DNA from 4 places in the Arthrobacter sp. MOO21 genome. Region 3 is predicted to be linked to each of the others. Evidence: riboswitches for the same ligand, from Rfam matches in the RefSeq annotation. Region 3 holds a riboswitch; each other region holds the start of a gene.
What was found. Region 3 has a riboswitch for thiamine pyrophosphate ahead of thiD (bifunctional hydroxymethylpyrimidine kinase/phosphomethylpyrimidine kinase). Riboswitches for the same ligand answer to the same signal wherever they lie in the genome.

Region 1 (5,442 bases), 460 kb from region 3:
TCGATCACCAGGGCGTCGCCCGGCGCGGCAGCCTGGCCTGCGGGGTTGATGGTGCTGGTTTCGGTCATGGTGTCAGCCTCCCTGTACTGCAGTGACGAGTTCGATGTCGTCGCCGTCGGCGAGCGCCGTGGCGAACCATTGGCTGCGGGGCACCACCTGGGCATTGTGCGCGACGGCGACACCCAGCTTCCTGCCATCAGTCGCCTGGCCGTCGGCCGCGAGCGGACGGCCGGTGACTTGGCTGACGAGCATGGTGATGGACGCGCCGTCCACCACAGTGTGCGGGTTTCCGTTGAGGGTGATGTTCATGCTGTCTCCTTGATGTGGGTGCCGGTGGCCGCCAGTGGCCGCGAGAACCTGTCCGGACTGAACGGGGACCAGCGGGGGTCGGCGGTGCCGTCCAGAAGGTCCCGGCAGATGGCCGCCGCCGCGGGGGTGAGCAGGACGCCGTGGCGGAAGAATCCGGTGGCGATGATGAGGCCGGGAATGTGCGCGCCCGACCCGGCCGGCAAGGGCACCCGGCCCAGCAGCGGGGCGTTGTCCGGCGTTGCGGGACGGGCGCGGGCGGTGCATTCGAGCAGTTCCAGTTCGGCGACGGCCGGCACCAGCGCCTGGGCGTCCCGGAGCAGTTGGTAGACGCCGCCGGCGCTCACCGCATCCGGGAGCGCATCCTCACGCTGGGTGGCTCCGATCACCACGGTTCCGTCCTGGCGGGGAACGATGTACACGGGAAGCCCGTGGACCAGGCCCCGCACCGTTGAGGTCACCAGCGGACGGAGGTGCTGGGGGACGGCGAGGCGGAGGATGTCCCCGTGCACGGGGCGCAGGGGCAGGCGCAGTCCGTCGGGCAGTCCCCCGAGTCCAGGAGCCTGCAGCCCGTTGGCCACCACCGTTTCCGTGGCGTGGATGGTGCCGCCGCCGGCGAGGCGCACACCGGCAACCTTTCCGCCGTCCCACAGCAGCCCGGCGGCCCGGTCCTGCACCGCAAAGCCGTCAGCGGCACCTTCGACCGCAAGTTCGGGGGTCCGCGCGGCGGCACCGGCGAGGGCCAGCCGGATTGCGCCCACCAGCCGGCGCGGATCCACTTGGTGGTCGGCCGGCGTGTCCAGGGCGCAGGCAATGCCGGGGCTGAGCAGGGGCTCGCGCCGGCGGGCCTCCCGCACGGTGAGGGGTTCCACTTCCAGGCCGTTGGCCTGCTGCACCCGGCGCAGGTCCATCAGCGCCGCGCGGTCGGCGGCGTCGGCACCCACGGCGAGGGTCGGCGTCGTCAGGTATCCGGAATCCGAACCCGTTGCGGCGGCGACTCCGGCGGCGAAGCCGGGCCAGAGCGAGGATGACTCGAGCATGAGTTCCAGGAGGTCCTCCTCCTGGTAGTGCAGTTCGCTCACCGGCGCCAGCATGCCCGCGGCGGCCCAGCTGGCGCCGCTTCCCGGTGCGTCATCCACCAGTACCACCGACCGCCCGGAGCGCTGCGCCTCCCAGGCGATGCCGTGCCCCACCACTCCCCCGCCGATGACGGCAACGCCGGCATGGATCCGGGGATCTTCGGGCCCGGATGAAATGTCGAGGGGAATGCCCATCTGTTTCCTTCCCTACGCCGGTATTAACCGGATCAGGTCAAGCGGTCGGCTCTGACGCCCTCTCAGCCCGGCGCTTTATGACAGCTGCCGCAGGCTCCCGCAGTACCTGCCCAGTTTAGAGGAACTAGGCTTGCACGCATGAATCAGTCCCCCTCATTAATTCCTGCCCTCGATACCGCACGCCTGTACCTCTGCACGGATGCGCGCCGGGACCGCGGTGACTTCGCGGAGTTCGTGGATGCCGCCTTCGCCGGCGGTGTCGACATCATCCAGCTGCGCGACAAGGGCATCGAGGCGGCGGAGGAACTGGACCTCCTGGCGGTCCTGAAGGAGGCCGCACTGCGGCACGGCCGGCTGTGGGCAGTGAACGACCGGGCGGACATCGCGGTGCTGTCCGGGGCGCCGGTGTTCCACATCGGCCAAAAGGATCTTCCGCTGGCTGCCGCCCGCACCCTGGTCAACGGCAATGCCGCCATCGGGCTCTCCAGCCACACCCCCGGCCAGGTGGACGCCGCCCTCGCAGCCACTGCCGGCCCTTCCGGCCTGGACTACTTCTGCGTTGGCCCCGTCTGGGCCACACCCACCAAACCCGGCCGGACCGCCGTCGGCCCCGACCTGGTGAAGTACGCTGCCGAAGCCTCCGCCCAGGCCGGGGACCCGGTGCCCTGGTTCGCCATTGGCGGCATCGATCATGGCAACGTGCACCAGGTGGTGGAAGCCGGCGCGCGCAGGATCGTCGTGGTCCGCGCGATCACGGAAGCTGCCGATCCTGCCGCCGCGGCGGCCTCCCTGCTCGACGCGCTGGACAGCGCCAAGTCCTGAGCCTGCGCTATCGGCGTACTTGGAGATACGCTGAGTTTTGTGTCACACCATCGGCTCGCCCCCAACGTCCACGACCACAAGAATGCCCTTGAGGAAGCGCTGGGTGCGCTCCGGACGGAACTGGAGCTGCCCGGCCCGTACCCGGCAGAAGCCGTGGAAGACGCCGAAGCAGCAGTGGCGTCGCTGCAGCTGCCCTCCTACGACTTGACCGGCGTCGAATTCGTGACCATCGACCCGGCCTCGTCCACGGACCTGGACCAGGCGGTGTTCATCGAACAGGAGGGCACCGGCTACCGGGTGCTGTACGCGATCGCGGACGTGCCGGCGTTCGTTGCCCCCGGAGGTCCGCTCGACGCCGAGACGCGCCGCCGGGGCCAGACCTTCTACGCGCCGGACGGGCGCATCCCGCTGCATCCGGAGGTCATCAGCGAGGGGGCCGGCAGCCTGCTGCCCGGGCAGGAATGTTCCGCTTTCGTCTGGCATTTCGTGCTCGACGGCGACGCGGAGGTTTCCTCGGTGGGCGTCAGGCGTGCGAGGGTCCGCAGCCGCGACAAGCTCAGTTACAAAGGTGCGCAGGCGGCCCTCGACGACGGCAGCGCCCACCCCGTGCTGCATCTGCTGCGCGAGGTGGGCCTCAAGCGGGTGCAACTCGAGCGGGCACGCAACGGCGCCAGCCTGAACATGCCGGAGCAGGAGATCGTCCAGTTGCCCGACGGCGGTTTCCGGATCGACGCTGTCCCCCAGCTTCCCGTCGAGGACTGGAATGCGCAGATTTCGCTGATGACCGGCATGGCGGCCGCGCAAATGATGCTGGCCGGCAAGGTGGGCATCCTGCGCACCATGCCCGCGCCGGACGAGCGGTCCCTGCGGCACTTCCGGCTGCAGACCGAGGTGCTGGGCAGGCCGTGGGACGGGGAAGTGAGCTACGGCGAGTACCTGCGGTCCCTGGACCCCAGGGACCCGCGCCAACTGGCCATCATGCATTCGGCCGGCATGCTGTTCCGGGGCGCCTCCTACACCGCCTTTGACGGGACGGTCCCGGAAGACGCCGTGCAGTCCGCGATTGGCGCCGCCTATGCCCACACCACCGCCCCGTTGCGCCGCCTGGTGGACCGGTTTGTGCTGGTGATCTGTGAGGCGTTGAGCAACGGCGGGGATGTGCCGGCCTGGGCCCGTGAGGCCCTTCCATTGTTGCCCGGCATCATGGCAGGTTCAGACCAGCTGGCGTCACGGATGGAGCGGCTGGCACTGGACACAGTGGAGGCTGCGCTCCTGGTGAACCATATCGGGCAGGAGTTCGATGCCATCGTGATCTCCGGCTCAAAGCCGCAAAACGGGAACGGCAACGGGAAGAGCGGGAACGGCAAGAACGGGAACGGCAACGGCAGTTCGGGGATCATCCAGGTTGCCGAGCCGGCAGTAACCGCCCGCTGTGCCGGCGAACTGGAGTCAGGGACCAAGGTCCGGGTCCGGCTGCTGGCGTCGGACATCACGGCCCGCCAGGTCCACTTCGAACTCGTTCCCTAGCAGGTCAACTGCCTCCCTGGTGGTCGGTACTGCGCATGCGCACCGCGACCACGACGCCGGAGGTTGCGGTCAGGAGGGCGACGGCGGCAGTGGCGGCGGGTATCCCGAAGGCGTCCGCGAGCACTCCCGACAGCAAGGCACCCACGGCGAATCCGCCGTCGCGCCATAACCTGTAGATGCCCACCGAGCGTGCCCGCCACGCGGGGTGTGCCACGTCCCCGATGGCGGCGAGCAGGGTGGGGTACACCATGGCCGTACCTGCACCGAGGAGGATGACGGCGCCCAGCCAGGTGGCAAAGTCCGTGCCGATTGCCACCAGCCCCAGTGCCGCGGCCTGGACCAGCATGCCGGCGGTGATCAGGGATTTCCGCCCGTACCTGTCTGACAGTGCGCCGGTGGCGAGCTGGCCGGCGCCCCATACCGCCGGATAGACGGCGGCGAGGATACCGATCTCGCCCAGGCCCAGCCCGGCTGCGGCGAACAGGACCGGAAACAGGCCCCAGGCCAGTCCGTCGTTGAGGTTGTTGACCAGCCCGGCCTGGCTGGCCGCGGAGAGGGAGCGGTCCTTGAAGCTGGTGAGGGTGAACACCTGGCCCGTGGTGAGCCCGGCGCCCGCATGGCGGTGCGGACCGGAATGGCGGGAAGCTTCGGTTCTCGCATGGTCGTGGGTCTCCCGCACAGCCAGCACAGTCAGTCCGAGCCCCATGGCAATGTAGGCGGCACCGAGGAGGAAGGGGGCGGGCCGAAGGCCGTAGGTGGATGCAAGGTAGCCGGTGGCCAGCGCGGTGACGGCGACGCCCAGGTAGCCGGCGGCCTCGTTGAAACCCATGGCGAGGCCGCGTTGCCTGGGACCGGCGAGGTCCATTTTCATGATCACGGCAGTGGACCAGGTAAGGCCCTGGCTGATGCCCAGCAGCACGTTGGCCGCGACGATCCAGCCCCAGGACGGGGCGAGGATGAGCATCAGCGGGACGGGGACCGCTGCGAGCCACCCGGCAACGAGGACGGGTTTGCGGCCGTGCCTATCGGACAGGGTGCCCGCGAAGTAGTTGGTCACGGCCTTGGCCAGGCCGAAGGCGAGGATGTAGGTCAGCGCCCCGGTGTAGAGGTCAAGGTGGAAGGCTTCGGAGGCAAGCAGGGGCAGGACCGTGCGTTCCTGCCCGAGGGTTCCGCCCACCAGGGCGTTGACCGCCACCAGAAGCATGAACTGGGCCAGGTTTTGCCGCAGGCCCAATATGGCTCCGGCGGGTCCCGCAGTATGGCGCTGTGGGTTCCCGTTTGGCATCGGGGTGCTCCGTCCTGGTCAGTGGGCATGAAGGTGGCCCGGGCGCGCGGGGGACGCGCCCGGGCCGGGAGCCCGGGCAGGAGGGGGGCCCTGCCCGGGCGGTCTTTGGCCGGCTGGTTAGGCGGCGGGGACGCTGTTCAGGAAGGCGTTCCAGGCGGCGTAGCTGCCGTCGAGTTCGACGACGTCGTACCCGGCACGGCGCAGGGCGCTGGCGGCTACGGAATTCCG
Region 2 (5,442 bases), 100 kb from region 3:
GGTCTTCGCCCCGCACCCCGGAGCCACCTCCCAGGAGCTGGACCAGCCCGCCGGCGACCCGGTCGCCGTTGCACGCGCCGGCGTCGAGGAAGCCCGCCAGAAGCTGCACGACGTCGTCATCGTTGACACCGCCGGACGCCTGGGCGTGGATGCGGACATGATGGAACAGGCCCGCCAGATCCGCCGCGCCATCGTCCCCAACGAAGTCCTCTTCGTCATCGACTCCATGATCGGCCAGGACGCCGTCAACACGGCCCTCGCCTTCGACGAAGGCGTCAACTTCACCGGCATCGTGCTGTCCAAGCTCGACGGCGACGCCCGCGGCGGTGCCGCGCTGTCCGTCGCATCGGTCACCGGCAAGCCCGTCATGTTCGCCTCCACGGGCGAGGGGCTGGATGATTTCGAACTCTTCCACCCGGACCGGATGGCCTCGCGCATCCTGGACATGGGCGACATCCTCACGCTCATCGAGCAGGCGGAGAAGGCCTGGGACAAGGATGAAGCTGCCCGGATGGCGAAGAAGTTCGCCGACCAGGAGGACTTCACCCTCGAGGACTTCCTGGCCCAGATGCAGCAGATCCGCAACATGGGCTCGATGAAGAAGATGCTCATGATGATGCCGGGTGCGCAGAACATCCGCCAGCAGCTGGAGCAGTTCGATGAACGCGAAATCGACCGCGTCGAGGCAATCGTCCGCTCCATGACCCCGCATGAGCGGCTGGCACCGAAGATCATCAACGGCTCCCGCCGCGCCCGCATCGCCCGCGGCTCCGGCGTCCACGTCTCCGAGGTCAACGGCCTGCTGGAACGCTTCGCCCAGGCCCAGAAGATGATGAAGAAGATGGCGCAGGGCGGCATGCCGGGAATGCCGGGAATGCCAGGCATGCCCGGCGCCGGCGGCGGTGCCCGGAAGAACGCCAAGAACGCCCCGAAGAAGAAGGCCAAGTCCGGCAACCCGGCGAAGGCCGCGCAGGAGCGCAAGGAAGCGGAAGCCCGGCGTGCCAACGCTGCCAAGGCACTGCCCACCGGGGCAGCCTTCGGCCAGCAGGGCGGCGACTTCGACCCTTCGCAGCTGAACCTGCCCAAGGGGTTCGACAAGTTCCTCGGCAAGTAGCCCCGAGACCCAGCTAGGTAGCGCCAGGTGTCGTTTTGACGGTTCAAAACGACACCTGGCGCTACTCACTTAAGATGACGGCGCCGTGGAATAGGGTTGGGACATGTTCAAGCAAAGGGTAGTGTTCGTGCACGGCGCCGGAAGCTTCGGTGCCGCTGCCTGGCCGCGCCAGCACGGCATGGCACTGTCCTACGACGCCTTGTTCCTGCGCCGGCACGGCTACGATGCGGCCACCGAGCCCCTGGCCTCCTCCTTCGCCGAGGACACCGCCATCGTGCTGCGGTCCCTGGCCGACGACGGGCGGGGAGCCGCCGGGGGACACGTCGTGGCACACGCCCAGGGAGCCATCGCTGCGATGATGGCCGCCGTTGAACGCCCCGACCTCGTCTATTCCTTAACCCTGGTGGAGCCGGCGTGCCTCTCCCTGACCGCCGAACTGCCGGCCACGGGCGCGCACATCAGCCTGATGCAGCCCCTCTTTGAGGTCCGGCACCAGCTCAGTGACGAGGACTTCCAGCGTGAGTTCGTGCGCCGGGTCTACGCCACGGACCTGCAGCAGCCCGCCACCGCCGAGGAGAAGCGGTCTGCCCGCCGGCTCCGGCTCCAGGCGCCGTCCTGGGAGGCGCCGCTGCACATTGTCCCGGGCGTTCCCACCCTGGTCCTGACCGGCGGCTGGGAGCCGCTGTACGAAGAGATTGCCGGCTACCTGCGGGAGACCGGTGCCCTGCACCGCGTTGCAGCGGGCGGGCACCGGCCCCATGATTCGCCGGACGGGGACCGGGCCATCCGGCAGTTCATCAGCCAGGTCAGTCGAAGCCAGACTGCCCGGGCGTCCTAGCTGCCCGCGGGGACCTGCAGCTCGGGCAGGTAGACCTTTCCGCCGGACGCCAGGAATTCCTGGCTCTTTTCGCGCATTCCGGACGCCATTTCCGCCAGCGCGGCCTGCGAGTCGGCTGAACCGTACTCGTCCCGGATGTCCTGGCTGATCCGCATCGAGCAGAACTTCGGCCCGCACATGGAGCAGAAGTGGGCCGTTTTGGCGGGTTCCGCCGGAAGGGTCTCATCGTGGAACGCCTCGGCGGTCTCCGGGTCCAGGGACAGCGCGAACTGGTCGCGCCACCGGAACTCGAAGCGGGCCTTGGACAAGGCGTCATCGCGTTCGTGCGCGCCGGGGTGCCCCTTGGCCAGGTCCGCGGCGTGGGCCGCGATCTTGTAGGTGATGACGCCCGTCTTCACGTCGTCCTTGTTGGGCAGGCCCAGGTGTTCCTTCGGGGTGACGTAGCAGAGCATCGCCGTGCCGTACCGCGCGATCTCCGTCGCGCCGATGGCCGAGGTGATGTGGTCGTAGCCGGGGGCAACATCGGTCACCAGCGGCCCCAGCGTGTAGAACGGGGCCCCCTTGCAGAGTTCCTGCTGGCGCTCCACGTTCTCCCGGACGAGGTGGAACGGAACGTGGCCAGGGCCTTCCACCATCACCTGGACGTCGTATTCCCAGGCCCGCTGGGTCAGCTCCGCCAGGGTGTCCAGTTCCGCGAACTGGGCGGCGTCGTTGGCATCGGCGGTGGCGCCGGGGCGCAGGCCGTCGCCCAGGGAGAAGGCGACGTCGTACTTGGCGAAGATTTCGCACAGCTCATCAAAGTGCGTGTACAGGAAGTTCTCCTGGTGGTGTGCCAGGCACCAGCCGGCCATGATGGAGCCGCCGCGCGAGACGATCCCGGTGACGCGGTTGGCGGTCAGCGGCACGTACCGCAGCAGCACCCCGGCGTGGATGGTCATGTAGTCCACGCCTTGCTCGCACTGTTCGATGACGGTGTCGCGGAAGATCTCCCAGGTGAGGGCGTTGGCTTCGCCATTGACCTTTTCCAGGGCCTGGTAGATGGGCACGGTGCCGATCGGTACGGGGGAGTTGCGGATGATCCACTCCCTCGTGGTGTGGATGTCGTCACCGGTGGAGAGGTCCATGACGGTGTCGGCGCCCCACTGGGTGGCCCACTGCAGCTTGTCCACCTCTTCGGCGATGGAACTGGTGACTGCCGAGTTGCCGATGTTGGCGTTGATCTTCACCAGGAAGGCCTTGCCGATGATCATCGGTTCGGATTCCGGGTGGTTGATGTTGCTTGGGATGATGGCGCGGCCGGCCGCCACCTCGCTGCGGACCAGTTCGACGTCGCAGTTTTCGCGCAGCGCGACGAACCGCATTTCGGGGGTGATGATGCCCTTCCGGGCATAGTGCATCTGCGTCACCGTGCGGCCTTCGACGGCGCGGCGGGGCACCGGCTGCGCGCCCTTCCACTCCGCAGAGGCGGCGCCGCGGCGCATCGCCGAGCGGCCGTCGTCGAGCAGGTTCCGCTCCCTGCCGCTGTAGGCCTCGGTGTCCCCGCGCTCCGCGATCCACTGCTCCCGGAAGGGCTGCAGGCCGCGTACCGGATCACTGCCGGGTCCTGCTGTCCGGTAGGTCCGGAAGGGCGCGTTCGGCTGGCCGTTCGGCGAGTCCTCCAGCGCAATTTCCGTCACCGGAACGCGGATCCCGTTCCCCGGGTCTTCGATGAACGCCAGCGAATGCGACTTCAGGGACTGGGTCACCTGGGGACCGGATTCTTCTCCCGCCAGCGCTGCTTCGGACGGAATCGGGGCAGGGTTCAACTGGGTGTTTTGTGTACTCAAGGAATACTCACTTCCTTCGCCGGCATTACCCGGACAGGTTCAACGGTCGCAGGCTGCATCAGCCCGATCTCAGCCCCTGCAGGGGCACCCGTGTGGTCAGGAACGAAGCTACCACACGCCCCGCAGGGACAAACGCGGCGAGCCCTGTAACATTCGCCGGTGCTAGCCTGTGCGGGCAGCGAAAGGAAGTCCGGATGCCAGAAGTAATCGAGTTCAGCGGTCCCGTCCTGACCAGGCCGGAGACCATGGAGCACGGGCTCTGGTCGGTGGACGGGCGTCTCACGTTCAGCCGCCCTGCAGCACCGCCGGGCAGGATCCTCGCCGGGTGGGTCCTGCCGGGATTCGCGGATGCGCACTGCCATATCGGTCTGGGTCCAGGCGGGCCGGTCGATTCCGCCACCGCTGAAGAACAGGCCCGGGCAGACCTCAACGCCGGCACGCTCCTGGTCCGGGATGCGGGTTCACCCGCGGACACGCGCTGGATGCAGGGCGGCCGGGACTTTCCGGTCCTTATCCGTGCCGGCCGGCACGTCGCGCGGACGCGCCGCTACCTGCGCGGTTTCGCGGAGGAGGTTGAGCCGGGCGGACTCGTTGAGGCTGTCCGCAAGCAGGCGCGCGACGGCGACGGCTGGGTCAAACTGGTGGGGGACTGGATCGACCGGGGCATCGGTGACCTGGCCCCGTGCTTTCCCGCCGCCGTCGTCCGCGATGCCGTGCAGGCGGCCCATGACGAAGGCGCGAGGGTGACGGCGCACTGTTTTGCCGAGGACACCCTGGACCAGATGCTGGACGCCGGAATCGACTGCATCGAGCACGCCACAGGGCTCCTGCCCCGCCACCTGCCGCGCTTCGCCGAGCAGGGCGTACCGATCGTGCCCACCCTCATCAACATCGCGACATTCCCCGACATTGCCGCACAGGCTGAGCCGAAGTTTCCGCGCTACGCCGCGCATATGCGGGCGCTGTGGGAACGCCGGTCCGAACGGGTGGGGGAGGCCTACGAAGCGGGCGTCCGGATCTTCGCCGGGACTGACGCCGGCAGCGTGATCGGACACGGGCGGATCGCGGATGAGATCCTTGCCCTGCACGCCGCGGGCCTGCCCATGGCCGCCGCCCTGGACGCCTCCTGCTGGTCGGCCCGCGCCTGGCTGGGAGCCGACAGCATTGCCGAAGGTGCCCGGGCCGACGTCGTGGTGTGCCGGGAAGACCCGCGGATGGTTCCGGAGACGATCAGGGTGCTGGCCCACGTGGTGCTGGGCGGGCGCGTCATCCGCTGAGCGGAAATCTTCGGCCGGCACTTGGAATAAATTGAAGCTTCAAGTAATTTTAATAAGTGGCCGTCACATCCGGAGGGCCTCCATCACAGGGAGCATTCAATGACCACAGAAGCCGCCACCCAGGACCTTCTTCCCGCCGACCTTGCCATGGGCACCGTCATGCTCAAAGTGGGCGACATGAAGGTCATGACCGACTACTACCAGCGGGCCCTCGGCCTCGACGTCGTCGCCGAGCAGGACGGGGGCATCTACCTCGGCCGCCTGCAGAAGCCGCTGGTGCACCTGGCGCCCGCCCCGGGGCTGAACCTTCCAGGCAGGGGTGAAGCCGGCCTCTTCCACACCGCTCTGCTGTTCGAGGATCAGGCCTCGCTCGCGGCCACCATCGCC
Region 3 (5,442 bases):
CGAATTCAACGGCGCCCGGGGTCAGGGCGAACAGGGTGTCGTCGCCGCCACGGCCAACGCCGGCGCCCGGGTGGAAGTGGGTGCCACGCTGGCGGACGATGATCTCGCCTGCGGAAACTACCTGGCCGCCGAAGCGCTTCACACCGAGGTACTGAGCGTTGGAGTCGCGGCCGTTGCGAGTGGAGCTCGCGCCCTTTTTATGTGCCATCTGAAATGCCTGCCTTTAAATTCTGGGGAATCTGTTGAAATACCTGAACAGTAACCGGAGGTTACTTGATGCCAGTGATCTTGACCTTGGTCAGTTCCTGGCGGTGACCCTGGCGCTTCTTGTAGCCGGTCTTGTTCTTGAACTTCTGGATGACAATCTTCGGACCGCGGAGGTCCTGGAGGATTTCAGCCGTAACAGTAACCTTGGCCAGGTCGGCGGCGGCGGAGGTGACCTTGTCACCGTCAACCAGGAGCAGGGCGGGCAGCTCAATGGTGCTGCCGGCTCCACCGGCGACGCGGTTCAGGGTAACGAAGTCTCCAACGGAAACCTTCTCTTGGCGGCCGCCTGCGCGGACAATCGCGTACACCACTTGGGAACTCACTTCTCTCGACGTTTATAACAAAATTGCGTGCGGTACCGGCCACATAAGCCTGGCTTCTCGCTGTGCCTCAACGCCGTGGGGTCAGAAACCCAAGTGTTGGCGTAAGCACCGAAGATCAAGAATACGCTAGGTTCGTCTCCGGCCGCAAATGAGGCTGGTTCCGGCGGGTGGGTTGTGATAGCAACCACAAGCCCACGGCTGCGCCGTTACCGTGCCGTTCCATACTACCGGCGCCGCAGCCGGCGGAGTGTCAGGAATAGAGTCGCGGCGCGTCGAAGAAGTCGACTTCGAGCCGGCAGGACTGCCTGAAGGCCGTTACCATCGCGTCCCTCTCGTGCTCCGGGGCCGCCCGGCCGGCACCATCAACGATCGAAATGGCGTGGCGCGTGGCTTCGGCGAAGCCCTCGTCGGCGTAAGTGCGCAGCCAGTCCGCATAGGGGTGCCCGGCAGGCTCCCCTGCTGCAAGGAACTGCGCGTGCAGCTTTTCGCCCACCTCGGCGTAGAGCCAGAAGCAGGGCAGGACGGCCGCGGCCAGCACCGCGTAGCTGCCCGACGCCGAGGCAGCGGTGAGGTGGTCAACGTAGGACTTGGTCACGGGGCCGAGTCCGTCCTGCGCCGGTCGGGTGCTGAGCCACGACCGGTGCAGTTCCGACTCCACTTCGAGGCACTGCCGGGCCGATCCCGCCCAGAACAATTGCTCCGCCTCGGATGGGGCCAGTGCACTGGCCCGCGCAAGGACCCGCGAGTAGCCGTTCAGGTAGATCGCATCCTGGGCGAGGTAGTAGGCGAACTCCTTTTCGGGAAGGTGGCCGCCGGCAAGGCCGCGGATGAATTCGAGCCCGTAGATCTCCGCCAGGTACTGTTCGGATTCCGCCCACAGCCGGGCAGCGAAGCCACCCTCCGGCAGTGCAGGCCGGATGTGGTGGAAGTGGTGGACCGGACCGTTTCCCTGGCCCACATCCAACTGTCCTGAGTTTTCGAGCGCGCCGGCCAGCCAGGGCTTGACCGTGCGCAGGGATGCTTCCCAGTCGCCCAGGCGCGCCTGTACCGTGGCCATCGCGGATGACAGCGAGCAGCCGGTCCCGTGGCTGTTGCGGGTGGGCACCCGGTGTCCGGGCACCTCCACCACCTCGCTGGAGAGCTGGCCGGAGGTGTTGACCAGCGCGTCAGGGCACGCCGTTCCCCTCAGGTGCCCGCCCTTCACCAGGACGGTTGCGCCGGTTGCATCCGCCAGGTGCCGCCCCTGGTCCAGTGCCGCCTCCCACGTTTGCGCCTGCTCGCCGCCCACCAGCATTGCGAGTTCGGGAAGGTTCGGTGTGATGAGGTGCGCCAGGGGTAGCAGTTCCCGGAGCGCAGCTTCTGCGGACTCCTTCAGCAGGCGGTCACCGCTGGTGGCCACCATCACCGGGTCAAGGACCACGACGGCGGGACGCACCGTGGCGAGCCATTCGCGGACAGTACGGATGACGGCGTCGTCACCGAGCATGCCAATCTTCACTGCGTCGATGCAGATGTCATCACTGACCGCATCAAGCTGCTGCGCCACGAAGGCGGCAGGCGGAACGTGCACAGCCTGGACGCCGCGGGTGTTCTGCGCGGTGAGAGCGGTGATGGCCGCCATGCCATACCCGCCGTGCGCGGCGATGCTCTTGAGGTCGGCCTGGATGCCAGCGCCGCCGGAGGGATCAGACCCCGCGATGGAGAGGACCCGGGGAACAGCACGGCCCACGGTGGAAGCAACGGGCGCAGCAGGCAGGGGCAAGGAAAGGGTGGAAGACAACAGACATCCCTTCGCCGGTACTAGCCGGACAGGTTCAACGGGTGTGGATCTCAGCCGGCCCTGTGCGCGGCACCCCGTGTCGGTTCCCCAGCCTAGCTGCCCGGGTGCACCCGGGGGAAAGGTGACAGGGCCGGGCACGCAGAAAGTCCCCGCCATGTGGACAGTTCCCCCGCACTTCGCGGGGGAAACGTCCACGCAACGGGGACTTCCAGTGGCCGTGTTGGCCATGCCTTACGGGAGCTCCGGGGTTAGAGCTCCGAGGCCGGGACTCCGACGCCGAGGATGATGGGCTCCCCGGCAACCTTGCCCGGCTCCGCTGTGGCCGCCTGTGCCTTCACCGTATCCGGGGCCTTGGCCTCGTGCGAGTGGCCCCCGGCGGACGCCGGCGCGTTCTCGTGGTGCTGGACGGTGGTCTCGTTGGCAGCACCCTGGGCACGGCTGGCACCGCGGTGGCGCCGCGGCCGCCGCTGGCGGGACTGGTCCGGCGCCGCCTGTTCCGTTTCCGGTACGGCGGCGACAGGCTCCGGCTCCCGCAGCACGTCCGCAGGCTTGGCTTCCTGCGCTGCTTCCACCGGCTGGGCCGCTGCGGCTTCCGCCGCAGGAGCTGGCTGCCCGAGGTGCGCGAACGCTTCCGCGAGCCGGTCCAGCGTGAAGGCGGGCTGTGCCTGCTGCTCCCCCGCGTGCTCCACGAACGGCAGTGGCACCGTCTCGCCGCCGAAGGTGAGGACGGCAGCGGGCCGGGTGCCGGCGTCGTGCTTGTCGGCTTCAGCCGGGGCAGGCTGCTCCACCGCCGGCGGCGCGGGCGGCGCCTGGCGGGCGGCAGCGACCTCGTCGTCGTGCAGGTGCGCCGCATGGGCCGCTGCGGCGATGTTCGCCAGGGCCAGCCTTGTGGCTTCCGCCTTGGCGTGCCGCTCAGCGTCGGCGGGGTCCGGATGGACAGTGTGCACATGGACGGCCGGTGCCGGGGCGGGCTCCGGCTGCTGGCCGCCGCGTCCGCGCCGCCGCTTGCGCTCGGAACGTCCGGCGGGCTGGCTGTTGTCGGTCCGCTGGCCTTCGCTCCGGGAGGCTTCCCCCCGGCCCTCGGGCCGGCTCTCTGACCGCTGCACGTGGTGCTCAGCCGCCACGATGTTGGCACGGCGGTGCTCCACAGGATCGTCGTAGGTGACCACGCCGCGGCCGGCACACGCTTCACACTGTTCGCCGAAGACCTCGAGCAGCCCGGTACCCATGCGCTTGCGGGTCATCTGGACCAGGCCCAATGACGTGACCTCGGCAACCTGGTGCTTGGTGCGGTCCCGGCCAAGGCATTCCACCAGGCGGCGCAGGACCAGGTCGCGGTTGGATTCCAGGACCATGTCGATGAAGTCGATGACGATGATGCCGCCGATGTCGCGCAGGCGGAGCTGGCGCACCACTTCCTCGGCAGCTTCGAGGTTGTTCTTGGTCACCGTTTCTTCGAGGTTGCCGCCGCTGCCGGTGAACTTGCCGGTGTTGACGTCCACCACGGTCATGGCTTCGGTCCGGTCGATCACCAGCGAGCCGCCGGAGGGCAGGAAGACCTTGCGCTCCAGGGCTTTGTGGATCTGCTCATCGATCCGCCAGGCTGAGAAGATGTCCTGGTCCTTGGTCCACTTCTCCAGGCGCCCCACAAGGTCCGGAGCAACATAGGTGACGTAGGCCTCGATGGTGTCCCAGGCCTCTTCCCCGGACACGATCAGCTTGGAGAAGTCCTCGTTGAAGACGTCGCGGACCACCTTGATGGTCAGGTCCGGTTCGCCGTACAGCAGTTCGGGAGCGAGGATCTTGGTGGACTTCGACTGGCTTTCGATGCCCTCCCACTGGGCCCGCAGCCGGTTGATGTCGTGCGTCAGCTCTTCCTCGGATGCCCCTTCGGCGGCGGTCCGGACGATGACGCCGGCCTGCTCGGGGAGCCGGTCCTTGAGGATGCGCTTGAGCCGGTTGCGTTCGACGTCGGGCAGCTTGCGCGAAATGCCGGTCATGGAACCGCCGGGGACGTAGACCAGGTACCGGCCCGGCAGCGAGATCTGGCTGGTCAGGCGGGCACCCTTGTGGCCCACGGGGTCCTTGGTCACCTGGACCAGGACCGTGTCGCCGGACTTCAGGGCGTTTTCGATGCGCCGCTGCTTGCCCTCGAGGTTGACGGCCTCCCAGTTCACTTCACCGGCGTACAGCACGGCGTTGCGGCCGCGGCCGATGTCCACGAACGCAGCTTCCATGGACGGCAGCACATTCTGCACCTTGCCCAGGTACACGTTGCCGATGAGGGAGTCCTGCTGGGTCTTCGAGACAAAGTGCTCGGCCAGCACGCCGTCTTCGAGGACGGCGATCTGGATCCTGTCGTCGCGCTGGCGGACGATCATCTGCCGGTCAACGGACTCCCGGCGCGCCAGGAACTCCGCCTCCGTGATGACGGTGCGGCGGCGTCCGGTGTCTCGTGACTCACGGCGGCGCTGCTTCTTGGCTTCCAGGCGCGTGGAACCCTTCACGCTGGCTACCCGGTTGCTGGCCGGCGCCTCGCTCACGGGACGCGGGGCGCGCACCCTCGTCACGGTGTTGGGCGGGTCATCATCCCCGCCGCCGGTCAGTTCAAGGTCCTGGTCGCCACGGCGGCGGCGACGACGGCGACGGGACGTTACGCCGTCCTCCAGCTGTCCCCCGGCGTCCTCGTCGGTATCTTCAGCGCCTTCGGCGTCCGTGCCGGCGCCGCCCTCGGTGTCATCTTCGGTTCCGCCCAGGCGGCTGCGCCCGCGGCGGCCACGGCTGCGCCGCCGGCGGCGGCCTGAGGCGTCGTCCGTTTCGGCCTCTTCCTCGTCCTCTTCCGGCTCGGCCGCGGCGGCCGCGGGGCGCTGCACAGCACTGAGGTCCGGGGCCTGGAAGAGTACCGACGTCGGCGAGCCAGGCTCCATGAAAAGGGAAGCAAAGGGGCTGGCAGCCTCGGCGGCGGGCTTTCCTTCCTCCGCGGCTTCTGCTTCGTCCGCTGCCTGCGGAGCGTCGGCTTCGGCGGCCTGGGCATCGGAGGCCTGGGCATCGGCGGCATGGGCTTCCGTGCCC
Region 4 (5,442 bases), 1.5 Mb from region 3:
GCGGCGCGGACGCTCGCGGGAAACGGCAAGCTGCTCGGCGGCCAGCAGAAGGTTGCCCGCCCCCGCGGCCGGAACTGCCGCACGGCTTCGGGTTGCCGGTACGTAACCGGGCACCCAGACTCCCGCGGCAGCGAGCATGGTCCGGGCCTCTGCAAGGACGCGGTCCGGCGGCCCGTCCAGGAGTACGGCATCCTCAGCGGCGGAGCCGGGCTGCAGGACCACGATCCGGTCCACGACGTCCTTCCACACGGATACCCGGTGTTCCACCACCACCAGCGTGGCCCCGGTCTTGTCGAGGCAGCGAGCGACGGCGTCGCGGACTTCCAGCACTCCGTCCGGGTCCAGGTTGGCGGTGGGTTCGTCCAGCAGGATCAGTCCGGGGCGCATGGCAAGGATGCCGGCCAGCGCGAGGCGCTGCTTCTGCCCGCCGGACAAGGCCGACGTCGGGTGGTCCAGCGGAAGGTGGGCAAGCCCGACGTCGTCCAGCGCCTCGTGTACGCGCGCCCAGATGGCGTCGCGGGGCACCGCGAGGTTCTCGGCGCCGAAGGCGGCGTCGTCACCCAGCCGCGACAGGACCACCTGGGTCTCCGGGTCCTGCTGCATCAGCCCGGCATGGCCGCGCCGGGCGCGCGGGGACTCCCCGTCGACCAGCAGCGAACCCGCCTCGTCGGCATCCCCGGCCTCGCCGTCGTCATTCACATCCCCCAGCACCCCGGCAAGGGCATGCAGGAGCGTGGACTTTCCGGCGCCGGAGGGACCCAGCAGGAGCACGCGCTCCCCCGGGCTGATGTCAAGGTTGAGGGCGTTGACGGCCGGCTTGGACCTGCCGGCATGCCGCCAGCCCCAGCCTCGGGCGGTGATGGCGGCAGGCCTGGCGGGAGCCCCGGCGTCCTGGGAAGCGGCGGGCATCAGGAGAAGACGGGCTCCGTTGCGGCCTTGCGCGAGGCGAAGGAGCTCAGGACCCCGGTGCGGGCCAAGCCGCGGGTCGCGATCCAGGACAGCGCGCCGGCGATGATGGCTCCGGAGACCATGCAGAAGACGATGTAGGCCAGCTTGTCCGCGCCGGAGTAGGCGATGTTCCAGCCCCAGGGCGCGAAGGAGTCGTTCAGGCCGCAGAAGAGGCCGGATGCCGCACCGGCCAGCAGGGACACGGGCAGGTTGAACTTGCGGTAGACGAAGATCGCGAAGACGATCTCCGCGCCCAGGCCCTGGACGAAGCCGGAGAACAGGACGGACGTGCCGTACTGCGAACCCATGAGGAGTTCACCGGTGGCTGCCACGGTTTCGCAGAACAGCGCAGCTCCGGGCTTGCGGATGATCAGCATCCCCAGGACACCCGGGATCATCCAGCCGCCGGCGATGAGGCCGGTCAGGGGCGGGTAGGCCGCGTTCATCGGCACGGATACTGCGGCCGCGCCCTGGGACCAGGCCCAGAAAATGACGCCGCCGGCGATGGCGACGAGGGCCGCCACCACGATGTCCACGACGCGCCAGGACTTGCTGGTGGTCTTCTTGATTGCTGCTGTGCTCATGTGATCCTCCTGGGTAACAGGAGGGGAAAGCGCGGCAATCCGGCGTTGAGTGCCGTTGCCAATCACTTCGAGAACTCGACTCCCTTGCGCCGGTACTAACCGGATCAGGTTCGAGGGTCTGCGGCGGTCCGCACTCTCAGCGCCCACCTGCGGTTCCCCGGCCTGGCCGGGATGCCGACGGCGGCGCTCCCCTGTCGTTGTAAATGGTGGTTTTGGTTCAATTCAGGCGTGTATTTCAGCCCTTGCGGGCGTGGTCAAGTTTACACCTGGCGAGGGGTAGATTGTGGGGCATGAGTGCCAATCCGCCGCATGTGACCGAGTTCGATCCGGATTCCCTCGACACGCAGCCCGAAGGGTCCCTGGAGGCGTTGATCGCCCGCGTCGAAGCGGAGGTCCGGGAGCTGCAGTTCCCCGGGTTTTCCCCGGATGACGCCCTGAACCTTGGCCTCCTCCTCGTGGAACTGGGCAAGGAGCGGGACCATCCCATCGCCATCGACATCACCAAGGGCGATCAAGTCCTCTTCCATGTCGCACTGCCGGGCGCCACGCCTGACAACGGCCACTGGATCCGGGCCAAGCAGCGCACCGCCGCACGGTACGAGGTGCCGTCGCTCCTGGTGGGCCTGCGGGGCCGGCTGGGCGGCGGCCGGATAGAAGACAACGCCTGGTTCGACCAGTCCCGCTACGCCGCGCACGGGGGTGCCTTCCCCATCTTCGTCACGGGAGTGGGAGCGGTGGCAACCGTCGCCGTTTCCGGGCTGCCCCAGGTGCAGGACCACGACCTGGTGGTGGAAGCCCTCCGGGACGTCCTTGGCTCGGCGCTGGAGGTGTAGCTGCCGCTCATTCGTCGAAGTGCGTGGTGATCCCGGCACCCGCGGCCACCGACTCGACGATGGACTGGGCCAGCTCCCGCCGCAGCGGCAACGTAACCGGGCCAGCGGTGTTCCTGCGCGGTGTCCGGCACCAGAACGCTCCGCATCTCCCCCATGACCGTCAGGCACGGTCCCTCCCGGAAAGCGTTCTGCAGTTCATCCCCGGTTCCCGCATGGCTTTAATTACTAAGCCATGCTTACTATATTCCTCCCGGGTTTCGAGGAGGACACGGCCTGGCAGCGCCAGGCACAGGCTCCCCCGCGTTCGTTCCCGGCATCGGCGCGGCAGACCAAGGAGCACCATGAGAATCCCGGAAACCAGAGGACCCGTCAGCAGCGCCCTGTTCAAAGTCCTGGTGCAGGCGCCGGCTTCCTCCGCGGCTGACCTGGACGCACTGCACGCCATGGTGGCGGGACAGCTGGCCCTGGCCGGGGACATCATTGGCCACGAGGACATCCAGCTCTCCCTCTTCAGCCTTTACGAACTCCACTACTCAGGCCTCGACGGCGTCGCCGACGACTGGGAGTGGGAGCCTGGACTGATCCGGATCCGGCGGATGATCGAGGAGCCCTTCGAAAAGGCGCTCCGTGAGGCCGCGCGGAAGGTCGGCCGGGAACACGGCGTTCCGGCCACCGGCGCCTTCACCGGGAGCCGGGTGCCCGGTGGCAATCCAACCAGCGACGACGTCGCCCGGATCCTCTTCGACCTTGCTGCCAGCGACACCGGCCCGAGTGTCTCGCGCTACGTGGCCAGGAAGGCGTCGCTGGAGCAGCTGAAGGAGTTCCTGGTGCACAAATCGGTGTACCAGCTGAAGGAAGCCGATCCGCATACCTGGGCCATTCCCCGCCTCACTGGCCGCGCCAAGGCCGCGCTCGTGGAAATCCAGGCGGACGAGTACGGGGGCGGCCGGCCAGAACGGATGCACAGTGCCCTGTTTGCCCGCACCATGCGCGGCATCGGACTGGATGACTCCTACGGCGCGTACGTTGACGCCGTCCCAGCGGTCTCCCTCGCTTCGGTCAACCTGATGTCGCTGTGCGGATTGAACCGGCGGCTCCGCGGCGCCATCACCGGCCACCTGGCCATCTACGAGATGACGTCCTCCCAGCCCAACCGCTTTTACGGCAACGGCTTCCGCCGCCACGGTTTCGATGCCGGCGTCACGCACTACTTCGATGAACATGTGGAAGCCGACGCCGTGCACGAACAGATCGCCGGCCGGGACCTGGCAGGTGGGCTGGTGGAGGCCGAGCCGGAACTCCTGGGGGATGTCTTGTTCGGTGCCACGGCGGTCATGGCCATCGACAGCCGGCTGTCGGCCCACCTGCTGGGCTCCTGGGAGTCCGGGAAATCATCGCTGCGGGCGGCAGTGCCCGTGGCGGCATGACGCCGCGGCCGCGGCAGGACGCCGAGTACATCCTTCCCCTGCGCTGGGCCGACGAACCCGAGGCCCTGGAATCCGGGAGGCCGAACTCCGGCTGCGCCACCGCGGCAAAGCCCACGCCCGAACCACAGAGGAGCAAATGTGAACCAGGAGCAGCCGGAAACCACGGAAAACGGCGCCGGGGAACCGGCCGCCAGTTCCATTGTGGTGTGCCCCGACGGGCCACTGATTGTCAGGGGCGAGTTTGAGATCGTCACTCCCTCCGGCGGCCCGGTGCCCCGCGACCGCAAAACCGTGGCGTTGTGCCGGTGCGGGGCCTCGGCCATCAAGCCCTACTGCGACGGAACCCACAAGATGATCAAGTTCCGCACGGAGCGCCCCGCGGGATAGGCCACGGCGGGCGGGCCTACCCGGGCGCGCCCGGGTGTACGGCTAGGCTGGAGGCAGTCCGCTTTCCGCTGTCAAGGAGTACTGGGAATGAACCTTTTCATCAAGCTGCTCGGGACCGGGGTGAGCCTCCTCGCAGGCCTGGCCGGAACCAAGCTGGTCAACGGCATCTGGGAAAAGACCACCGGGCAGAAGGCGCCCACCGGCAAGAACGAGGACGTCCCAACGAGCCTGCGTTCGGCCCTGACCTTCGCGTTGATCTCGGCATCGGTCAGCGCCATCATCCAGGTCCTGGCCAACCGCGGCACCCAGCGCGCCATCGCCCGCTTCGCCAAGAGCCAGGACATCGTCTAGGAACTAGCGCGTGCCGCCATCGTCGGAGCTGTCCTTCCGGGCAGCCTCGGCGGCGGCTTTCTGCACTACGGCTTCAAGCTCGTCCGCGCTGAGCAGCTCCCGGTGCAGGTGCTTGGTGCGGTAGCCCGCCCGGCCCACCATGTGTGCGGACACGGGGACGGTGAGGAGCTGGAAGATCCAGGCCACCAGCAGCACCGGCCACACCCACCAGGTCCGCAGCTGCAGGCCGATGGCTGCCAGGAGCAGGAACAGGCCCAGGACCTGGGGCTTGGTGGCTGCGTGCATTCGGGACATCAGGTCGGGGAAGCGCAGCAGGCCGATGGCGGCCGCCAGGGACATCAGTGCACCGACCACCATGAAGACGGCGGAGGCCAGGTCAACCCAGCCGTCCGGACCGGAAAAGTCAGGATTCATTGGGGTCCACCCTCCGGTCGGCAACGAAACGGGCCACCGTGACGGACCCGATGAAACCGATGATGGAAATGGCCACCACCAGCATGAGGTTGTTCAGGTGCCGGTTCACCGCCATATCGATGCACAGGGCGCCGCCCAGGATGGCCAGCAGCACGTCGGCGGCGAGCACCCGGTCCAGCAGCGAGGGGCCGCGGGCGATCCTGATGATCGCTCCGGCGGCAGCCAGGGAGAAGATGGCGGCGGTCACCGCCAGGACTGCGTCCATCACGCGACTGCCTCCTTTCGGACGGCTTCGAGTTCCTCCGGCGTGCCCATGATCCGGATCAGGCCGGCCTCGATGGACCGCACCTCGTTCCGCAGGCTTTCCACGTCCTCGCGGGAGGTGATGTTGATGGCGTGCAGGTACAGGGTGGACGTTGACCTGTCCACCTCCACCACGAGGGATCCGGGAATCAGGGAGATCACGTGCCCCGTGGCGGTGACCAGCAGGTCCTGGTG

Region 1: it holds a riboswitch for thiamine pyrophosphate, as region 3 does, so the genes downstream of both, thiO (glycine oxidase ThiO) here and thiD (bifunctional hydroxymethylpyrimidine kinase/phosphomethylpyrimidine kinase) in region 3, are expected to answer to the same signal.
Region 2: it holds a riboswitch for thiamine pyrophosphate, as region 3 does, so the genes downstream of both, thiC (phosphomethylpyrimidine synthase ThiC) here and thiD (bifunctional hydroxymethylpyrimidine kinase/phosphomethylpyrimidine kinase) in region 3, are expected to answer to the same signal.
Region 4: it holds a riboswitch for thiamine pyrophosphate, as region 3 does, so the genes downstream of both, AC2JAJ_RS09455 (ECF transporter S component) here and thiD (bifunctional hydroxymethylpyrimidine kinase/phosphomethylpyrimidine kinase) in region 3, are expected to answer to the same signal.

The regions. Positions count from the first base shown of each region.
Region 1 is NZ_CM170671.2:3,131,437-3,136,878, reverse strand. Features, by position in the region: gene AC2JAJ_RS14630 (thiazole synthase) at 1-68, opposite strand, end outside; gene thiS (sulfur carrier protein ThiS) at 73-309, opposite strand; gene thiO (glycine oxidase ThiO) at 306-1,580, opposite strand; TPP riboswitch at 1,573-1,691, opposite strand; gene thiE (thiamine phosphate synthase) at 1,719-2,402, shown strand; gene AC2JAJ_RS14610 (RNB domain-containing ribonuclease) at 2,442-3,929, shown strand; gene AC2JAJ_RS14605 (MFS transporter) at 3,934-5,214, opposite strand; gene AC2JAJ_RS14600 (MBL fold metallo-hydrolase) at 5,332-5,442, opposite strand, start outside.
Region 2 is NZ_CM170671.2:3,485,485-3,490,926, forward strand. Features, by position in the region: gene ffh (signal recognition particle protein) at 1-1,114, shown strand, start outside; gene AC2JAJ_RS16175 (alpha/beta fold hydrolase) at 1,218-1,952, shown strand; gene thiC (phosphomethylpyrimidine synthase ThiC) at 1,949-3,778, opposite strand; TPP riboswitch at 3,773-3,880, opposite strand; gene AC2JAJ_RS16185 (amidohydrolase family protein) at 3,973-5,055, shown strand; gene AC2JAJ_RS16190 (VOC family protein) at 5,155-5,442, shown strand, end outside.
Region 3 is NZ_CM170671.2:3,586,769-3,592,210, reverse strand. Features, by position in the region: gene rpmA (50S ribosomal protein L27) at 1-208, opposite strand, end outside; gene rplU (50S ribosomal protein L21) at 270-578, opposite strand; gene thiD (bifunctional hydroxymethylpyrimidine kinase/phosphomethylpyrimidine kinase) at 841-2,370, opposite strand; TPP riboswitch at 2,360-2,457, opposite strand; gene AC2JAJ_RS16690 (Rne/Rng family ribonuclease) at 2,619-5,442, opposite strand, start outside.
Region 4 is NZ_CM170671.2:2,049,880-2,055,321, reverse strand. Features, by position in the region: gene AC2JAJ_RS09460 (ABC transporter ATP-binding protein) at 1-909, opposite strand, end outside; gene AC2JAJ_RS09455 (ECF transporter S component) at 909-1,532, opposite strand; TPP riboswitch at 1,596-1,735, opposite strand; gene AC2JAJ_RS09450 (heme-degrading domain-containing protein) at 1,823-2,365, shown strand; gene AC2JAJ_RS09445 (iron-containing redox enzyme family protein) at 2,707-3,792, shown strand; gene AC2JAJ_RS09440 (CDGSH iron-sulfur domain-containing protein) at 3,931-4,179, shown strand; gene AC2JAJ_RS09435 (DUF4235 domain-containing protein) at 4,267-4,530, shown strand; gene mnhG (monovalent cation/H(+) antiporter subunit G) at 4,534-4,944, opposite strand; gene AC2JAJ_RS09425 (MrpF/PhaF family protein) at 4,934-5,212, opposite strand; gene AC2JAJ_RS09420 (Na+/H+ antiporter subunit E) at 5,209-5,442, opposite strand, start outside.